2 regions of the Micromonospora sp. CPCC 205554 genome follow, and region 2 is predicted to be linked to the other one. Evidence: riboswitches for the same ligand, from Rfam matches in the RefSeq annotation. Region 2 holds a riboswitch; the other holds the start of a gene.

Region 1 (4,193 bases), on a different contig from region 2:
GTCATGGCCCACATCGACGGCCGCCGGCCGGCCGCAGCCCGTACCCGCGCCATGGAACTCCTCGACGCGGTCGGCCTCGCCGGCCAGGCCGGCCGCCGGCCGCACCAGCTCTCCGGCGGTCAGCGTCAGCGCGTCAACATCGCCCGCGCCCTGATGAGCGACCCCACCGTCCTGCTCGTCGACGAACCCACCAGCGCCCTCGACCACGAACGCGGCGCCGCCGTCATCGACCTGATCACCCGCCTCACCCACCAGCAGGCCACCGCCACCGTCCTGGTCACCCACGACCGCACCCACCTCACCGCCGTCGACCAGGTCGCCGAAGTCCACGACGGCCGCCTCCACCTCCCGACGCCGGCCCGCTGAAGGGGTACGACCACAAGAGCCGGCGGACGACGCGGGGCCGCAGCAGCTCCTGCGGATCAGAGCATGATCGGAAAGGCTCCGAGCTACCGGGGAATCTCACGTCGGACCTGCCGGGTCATGGGCCGAGCGGGGCGAGGGGAGTAGCTCAGGCGACCTCTGTGGCCGCCACTGTCCGGCCGCACCGCGGCGGTGGCGGCCGGACAGCTGCCGGGTCAGCTACCGGCCGGGGCGGGTGAGACGGGTACGGGCCGCCGGCGCCGGCGGGCGAGCAAGCCGAGGGCGATGTCGACGAGGAGGAAGCCGAGCAGGGTGACGCCGAACCAGGGCAGTGCCCAGCCGAGTGCCACGGTGACCGGTACGCCGAGCAGCAGCGCCCACCACGGAAGCCCTCGGACCCCACCTCGGGCGGGCGGTGCGCCGAGCGGTGCGCGGCGGTCGGCGCGGGTGGGGCGGCGTTGCCACCACATGCGGTAGCCCCAGACGACGACGCAGAGCAGGCCGAGAGCGAGTGCGGCGAGCAGGATCTGGTTGATCGGCCCGAACAGGATTCCCATGTGGGCTTGAATGCCGAGGCTGCTGAGCTGTGCGAGCAGTGGCCAGTCGGCGAAGTCGCTGCGGGCGGTGACCGCGCCGGTGGTGGGGTCGACGGCGATCCGGTCCCTCGCGACCGGCCAGGTGTTGTCGACCTGGGCGACGGTCCATGCCAGGCCGGACTCCGCGGCGGGGCTGATCTCCGTCGGTCCCGTGAGTCCGGCGCTGCGCGCGGAGGTCAGCACGGTGTCGTAGGACGCCGGATTGTCCGCCGTGCCGGGTGCTGCGTCACCGTGCTGGTGCCCACCGTCGCTCGCGGGCGGGGGCACGCCGTCGAGGGTGGTGGAGAGTTGCGGAGTGCCGGCGCGCAGGAGGTCCAGGCCGGCGCCGAAATTCGCGCCGGCGTACCGGGACCAGGTCAGGCCGGTGGCGGAGAGGAACAGCAGGCCGACCGCGAGCCAGACGCCGGTGGTGGCGTGCCAGCCCCGCGTGCGGCGGACTCCCTTGCGGGCGCTCAGGTCCGGTACGAGCAGGTGGGCCGTCCGGGCGCGGGTGGCGTTGCGGCGGCGCCACCACAGGATCACGCCGCCGAGAACGAGCAGCCACAGCCAACTGGCGGCGATTTCGGAATAGTGCCGGCCGATCTCACCGAGGTGCAGGTTGCGGTGCAGGTCGTCGAGCCAGGTGGTGGCCGGGGCGGAGCCGAACCAGGTGGTGAGCTGCCCGGTGACCTCGCCGGTGTACGGGTCGACGTAGACGGTGTGCTGCTTCTCGCCGAGTTCCTGCATCGAGAACACCACCCGGGTGGTCCGGTCGCCGGCACCGGGCGCCACGGAGGCGATGGTGCCGTCGGGGTGCGCGGCGCGGGCGGCGGTGACCTGGTGGGCGAGGGTCTTCGGCTGGTCGCCGACGGCGGCCACGGTCAACTGGTCGCCGTAGAGGACGTGATCCAGCTGCGGGGTGATGGTGTAGGCCAGGCCGGTCAGGGCGGCGACCAGCAGAAACGGGGCGACCAGGATGCCGGCGTAGAAGTGCAGCCGGGTCAGGAGCGCGGCGAAGGGCGTGGGCTCGCGGCTGGGACGAGCGGTCTGCGCAGCGGCGGGGGCATCCGGCGCGGGATCGCCGGACAGGTCGGTGACGGACATCGACTACTCCGATCGGAAATGGAGGTTTCTGGTTCGGGGTGGCTCGTGCCCGTCGAGCCCTGGGCTGCCCGGTTGCCGTCTCCCGGTCGAGTAGTCGGCCAGGTGCGCCAGGAAGTTCCCGGCTGCCCCCGTACCTCTTCGACGTCGCCTTCGACGGCGACTGCCGGCGGTCACGGCACGTGTCCGGCTCCTGGCGCATTGACATCGGAGCTGCGGCCACATAAGACTGTCGCGACAACTGAACCAACGCGTGTACGTGCGGGGGAAGACCGGTCGAAATCCGGCGCTGGCCCGCAACGGTAGGCCGCCCAGTGGACTCTGGGCGGCGAGCCCGAATACCCGTCGTACGCGTGCATCCGCTCCCCACCCGTCGTGGCCCACGGGTCGGAGTCCCGACCGACCCGGCGTTGCCGCGTCGGTCGGGCTTTCGACGACCGCCGGGCCGGAAAGGCGCTTCCGATGGTCGTCCGCCGAAGCCGGCACCGCCTGCTCGCGCTGCTCTGCGGCGTGCTCGCCGCCCTCACCCTCACCACACCTGCCCTCGCCGCACCCGAGCGCGCCGGAGCCACCCGCCCCGAGGCCGCCGCCGGCTGGCTCGCCCGGCAACTCGTCGACGGCGAACGCTTCGAGGCGGTCTTCGACGGTGTCGCCTACCCCGACCAGGGGCTGACCCTCGACGCCGTGTTCGCCTTCGCCGCCGCAGGCGCCGCCGACGACTACGGCGCGGACGCGGTGGCCTGGGTCACCCGTCCGGACGTCCGCGACGGCTACGTCGGCGACGGTGTCTCCGAGGCGTACGCGGGTGCGACAGCAAAGCTCGCGCTCGCCGTACAGGTGCGCGGCGGTGACCCGGCCGACGTCGGCGGGGTGGACCTGATCGCCCGGCTGCGCTCGCTCCAGACGCCGGCCGGCCGGTTCAGCGACCGGTCCGCGTACGGCGACTACAGCAACGCGTTCAGCCAGTCCTTCGCGCTGCTCACGCTGGCGCGGACGGCGGACGGCGCGCCACCGGCGGCGGCCGCCTGGCTGGCCGCCACCCGATGCCCGGACGGCGGCTACCCGCTGCTGCCCGCACAACCGGTCTGCGTGTCCGACGTGGACGCCACCGCGCTCGCGACGCAGGCGCTGCGCGCCGCGCAGCGCCCGGCCGACGCCGCCGCCGGGCTGCGCTGGCTGGTGTCCGTCCAGGGCGTCGACGGCGGCTTCACCGACGTCGCCGGTACGCCGAACGCCAACAGCACCGGCCTCGCCGCGCAGGCCCTGCACGACGGCGGCCGCACGCTGGCCTGGGCGCGCGCCCGGGCGTTCCTGGCCGGACTCCAGGTCGGCTGCGCCGGGGCGCAGGCGGACCGGGGCGCGGTCGACTTCGACGGCGGCGGTTTCGACCCGGCCACCGCACCCCGGGCCACCGCCCAGGCCGTCCTCGGTCTCGCCGGGACCGGGTACGCCCGCTTGTCCGCCGCCGGTGCCGAACCCGGCGCACCGGCGCTCGCCTGCCCGTGAACCCCCACGCCGCTCACCCGATCACAGGAGGACCCGTGTTCCGTCACCGTTCCACAGTCCGCGGCTGGCTGGCCGGCCTGCTGGCCGCCGTCGTGGCGGGCGTCGCGCTGACCGCCGCCGAACCCGCGCCCCGGGCGGCGCACGCCGCCGCCTGCGTCGGCACCTCGGGAGTCACAGTGGTCGTCGACTTCGCCGCGCTCGGTGGCGGCGTCCAGGTCGGATGTGCCCCGGGTGACCCGGCCACCGGCCTGGCCGCCCTGCAGACCGCCGGCTTCACCGTCACCGGCACCGCCCGCTGGGGCCTGGCCTTCGTCTGCCGGATCAACGGCAAGCCCACCGCCGCGACCGAGCCGTGTGTCAACACCCCGCCGGTCACGGCGTACTGGTCGTACTGGCACGCCCCCAGCGGCGGCTCCTGGTCCTACAGCACGTCGGGGGCGACCGGCTACAACCCCGCGCCGGGCAGTGTCGAGGGCTGGTCCTTCGGCGCCGGTGCCCCGCCGAGCATCGCCGCGCCCTGAACCGGCGGTCACCAGCGGTGTGACCACCGGCGCACCGGGTGCCGTCCGCTGCTCTGGCGTCGACGCGCGCAAGGGCGGTACGGTGTCGGCGCCCGGTGCGCCGGGCACACAACTGCATACGTCCCGT
Region 2 (4,193 bases):
GCCGGACATGATGTTCGTGCTCGCGAACGCCACCCGGTACGGCCCACGGGCGGGCGCGGTGGCCGCGCTCGGGGTCGCCGCCGGGGAGGCGGTGCACGTCGCCGCCGTGGTGGCCGGGCTCGCCACCGTCATCGCCGCGTCGCCGGTGCTGTTCACCGCGATCCGGTGGGCCGGTGCGGCGTACCTGATCGTGCTGGGACTGCGGGCGCTGCGCGGCACGGGCCGGCCCGGCGCGCGGGCGGACCGGCCGGACGGCGGCGCCGGGCGGGCGTTCCGGCGCGGGCTGCTGACGAACCTGCTCAACCCGAAGATGATCCTGTTCAGCGTGGCGTTCCTGCCGCAGTTCGTCCGGCCCGAGGCGGGTCCGGTGGCGGCGCAGCTGGTGCTGCTCGGCGCGCTGTTCGTCGCGGTGCAGCTCACCGTGGACCTGGCGCTCGGCGTGGGCGCCGGGCGGTTCGCCGGCCGGTGGGGCGACAGCCGCTGGTCGCGGCGCGTCGACCGGGTCTGCGCGGTCGCCTTCGTCGCGCTCGGTGTCCGGCTGGCCGCCGGTTGACGAGCGGCTGACCGGCGGCACGGCGCGGGCCGCACCGGTTCCGGCGGCGGGCGGCACGGTCCGCCGCCGTAGCCGGGGGTGCGGGTCAGCCGGGGTGCGCCGCCGTCTCCCGGGGCGCCGGCGCGGCCGGCGTCCCGGACGCGGCCGGCCGCTCGCGGTCCAGGTGCAGGCGCAGCAGCACCCAGCCCAGTGAGACGCCGCCGATGAACACGTACGCGGGCTGGGTGCCGAACGTGTCCCAGCAGGTGTGCAGCGTGACGGCGGCGGCGAAGGTGAGCAGGAACGCCGCGAGTCTGCGGCCGCCGGGCGCGGCGGCGAACGTGAACAGCGCGGCGGCGGTCAGCCCGGTCCACGCCAGGTGCGCGGCGGGCGCAGTGAGACCGCGAACCAGCAGCGTCCGCTCGACCGCGCCGAGGTTGCCCTCCGACCCGACGAACGCGGCGAACGCGTAGCCCATGGTCTCCAACGCGGCGAACCCGGCGCCGGAGGCCACGCCGATCACCAGCCCCTGCGCCGGGGACGGGTGCCGCCGCCACAGCAGCAGGATGCCGGCCGGCACGATCAGCTTGGCGGTCTCCTCGGCCAGGCCGACGAGCGCCATCGGCAGGACGCCGAGGCGGTGCAGGGTGCCGTACTCCAGCCAGCCGGCGGCGACCACGCCGATCACACCGCCGAGGAGCGCGGCGACGCCGACGACGGAGCCGGGGACCGGGCGGCGGGCCGGCCGCCCCTGGGCGAAGGCCAGGAACGTGGCGGGTGCGACGGACGCGCCGAGCACGATCAGCGCCGGTACGAACGTGACGGTCCCGGTGCCGGCGAGTGTCTCCAGCACCAGCAGGTGGAGCCCGACGCCGACGAGCAGGACCGCCACCCACGCCCAGCGGCGCCCGGTATTCCCCATACCGCCGAGTATCGCGCCCGCCGGGCCGCGCCCGAATCGGGGGTGGGCACTGTGGACGGTGAGATCATTCCGACACGCCGACACGACATCTGGTGTTGCCATGAAGACCTCACCGCCATATATGGTGTTCCTCGCAGCTGGTTCGGCCGGGCCTTCACTGGTCCGTCCGAGGCAAGAGGGAACCCGGTGGAAGTCCGGGACTGCCCCGCAGCGGTGAGTGGGAACGACAGCCGTCAACAGCACTGGGCCACCGGCCTGGGAAGCGACGGCCGGTAGGCGACCGGCGACCCCGGTCGGGCCCGCGAGTCCGAAGACCTGCCAGCGCGCCGTGCGCCTCCGGCGTACGGCGGTCGGAGGTCGCGCGGGACGACCGACGCCAGCAGCCGGGCCGGCCGTGCCGCGTCCGTTGGCGTCTCCCGCCGTCTCCAGACGGTGACAGCGAGGAGAGGTCATGACTGTCGTACAGGAGAGTCCCCCGTCCGGGACCGCCGGGTCCGAGGCCCGCCGCCCGGCGATGCGGGTACGCAAGCGGGACGGCGACACCGAGCCGGTGGACGTCAACAAGATCGTCCGGGCGGTCGAGCGCTGGGTCGCCGACCTGGACGAGGTGGACCCGCTGCGGGTGGCCACCAAGACGATAAGCGGGCTCTACGACGGGGCGACCACCGCCGAGCTGGACCGGTTGTCGATCCAGACCGCGGCGGAGCTGATCGGCGAGGAGCCGCAGTACTCGAAGCTGGCGGCGCGGCTGCTCGCCGCGTACGTGGACAAGGAGGTCCGCGGCCAGGGCGTGGCGAGCTTCAGCCAGTCGATCGCGTACGCGCACGGGCTGGGCCTGATCGGCGACGAGACGGCCGCGTTCGTGGCCCGGCACGCCCGCAAGCTCGACGACGCCGTGGACCCGGACGGCGACCTGCGGTTCGAGTACTTCGGACTGCGCACGGTGGCCGACCGCTACCTGCTGCGGCACCCGCAGTCGCGGCTGGTGGTGGAGACGCCGCAGTACTGGCTGCTGCGGGTGGCGTGCGGGCTGTCCCGCACCCCCGGCGAGGCGGTCGGGTTCTACCGGCTGATGTCCAGTCTGGCCTACCTGCCCAGCTCCCCCACGCTGTTCAACTCCGGCACCCGGCACACCCAGATGTCGTCGTGCTTCCTGGTCGACTCGCCGCGCGACGAGCTGGACTCGATCTACGAGCGGTACCACCAGGTGGCGAAGCTGTCTAAGTTCTCCGGCGGCATCGGCATCGCCTGGTCGCGGGTGCGCGGCCGGGGCGCGCTGATCCGGGGCACCAACGGCCGGTCCAACGGCATCGTGCCGTTCCTCAAGACGCTCGACGCCGGGGTGGCCGCGGTCAACCAGGGCGGCCGGCGCAAGGGCGCGGCCTGCGTCTACCTGGAGCCGTGGCACCCGGACGTGGAGGAGTTCCTGGAGCTGCGGGACAACACCGGCGAGGAGTCGCGGCGTACGCACAACCTCAACCTGGCCAACTGGATCCCGGACGAGTTCATGCGCCGGGTCGAGGCCGACGGCGAGTGGTCGCTGGTCGACCCGTCGGACGCCCCGGAGCTGCCCGACCTGTACGGCGAGGCGTTCGACGCCGCCTACCGGGCGGCCGAGAAGAACGCGGTCCGCACGGTGAAGGCCCGGGACCTGTACGGGCGGATGATGCGCACGCTCGCGCAGACCGGAAACGGCTGGATGACGTTCAAGGACGCCGCGAACCGGCTGTCCAACCAGACCGGTGAGCCGGGCAACGTGATCCACCTGTCCAACCTGTGCACGGAGATCCTGGAGGTGAACGACGACACCGAGACCGCCGTGTGCAACCTCGGCTCGGTGAACCTCGGCGCCCACGTCACCGCCGACGGGGTGGACTGGGAGCGGCTGCGCGCCACCGTGCGTACGGCGGTGGTCTTCCTCGACCGGGTGATCGACATCAACTACTACCCGGCCGAGCAGGCGGCGGCGTCGAACCCGCGCTGGCGGCCGGTCGGGCTCGGGCTGATGGGCCTGCAGGACGCGTTCTTCACGCTGCGCCTGCCGTTCGACTCGGCCCAGGCCCGGGAGCTGTCCACCCGCGTGCAGGAGGAGATCCTGCTGACCGCGCTGGAGACCTCCGCCGGGCTGGCCGAGCAGTTCGGCCCGCATCCGGCGTACCCGCAGACCCGGGCCGCCAAGGGTGACCTGCACCCGGACCTGTGGGGCGCGGAGCCGGCACAGACGCAGCGGTGGGCGGCGCTGCGCGAGCGGATCGCCGCGCACGGGCTGCGCAACTCGCTGCTGGTGGCGATCGCGCCGACCGCCACCATCGCGTCCATCGCCGGCTGCTACGAGTGCGTCGAGCCGCAGGTGTCCAACCTGTTCAAGCGCGAAACCATGTCCGGGGAGTTCCTCCAGGTCAACACGTACCTGGTGCGGGAGCTGAAGGCGCGCGGGCTGTGGACGCCGCAGGTCCGCGACCGGATCAAGCGGGCCGAGGGCTCGGTGCAGGACATCACCGAGCTGCCCGCGCCGGTGCGGGAGCTGTTCCGCACCGCCTGGGAGCTGCCGCAGCGGGCGCTGATCGACCTGGCCGCCGCGCGGGCGCCCTTCGTCGACCAGTCCCAGTCGCTGAACCTGTTCCTGAGCGCGCCGACCATCGGCAAGCTCTCCTCGATGTACCTGTACGCCTGGAAGGCCGGGCTGAAGACCACCTACTACCTGCGTTCCCGTCCCGCCACCCGCATCCAGCAGGCCAC

The links. A riboswitch is a leader RNA that binds a small molecule or an ion and turns the genes downstream of it on or off. The one in region 2 is predicted to bind cobalamin.
Region 1: it holds a riboswitch for cobalamin, as region 2 does, so the genes downstream of both, V6U82_RS16705 (peptidase) here and V6U82_RS09680 (ribonucleoside-diphosphate reductase subunit alpha) in region 2, are expected to answer to the same signal.

What each region holds. Positions count from the first base shown of each region.
Region 1 covers NZ_JBAKHP010000011.1:20,578-24,770, forward strand. Annotated here, with positions in the region: gene V6U82_RS16695 (ABC transporter ATP-binding protein) at 1-366, shown strand, start outside; gene V6U82_RS16700 (PepSY-associated TM helix domain-containing protein) at 579-2,042, opposite strand; cobalamin riboswitch at 2,281-2,403, shown strand; gene V6U82_RS16705 (peptidase) at 2,502-3,545, shown strand; gene V6U82_RS16710 (hypothetical protein) at 3,581-4,066, shown strand; cobalamin riboswitch at 4,151-4,193, shown strand, end outside.
Region 2 covers NZ_JBAKHP010000005.1:108,591-112,783, forward strand. Annotated here, with positions in the region: gene V6U82_RS09670 (LysE family translocator) at 1-553, shown strand, start outside; gene V6U82_RS09675 (PrsW family intramembrane metalloprotease) at 639-1,454, opposite strand; cobalamin riboswitch at 1,576-1,791, shown strand; gene V6U82_RS09680 (ribonucleoside-diphosphate reductase subunit alpha) at 1,906-4,193, shown strand, end outside.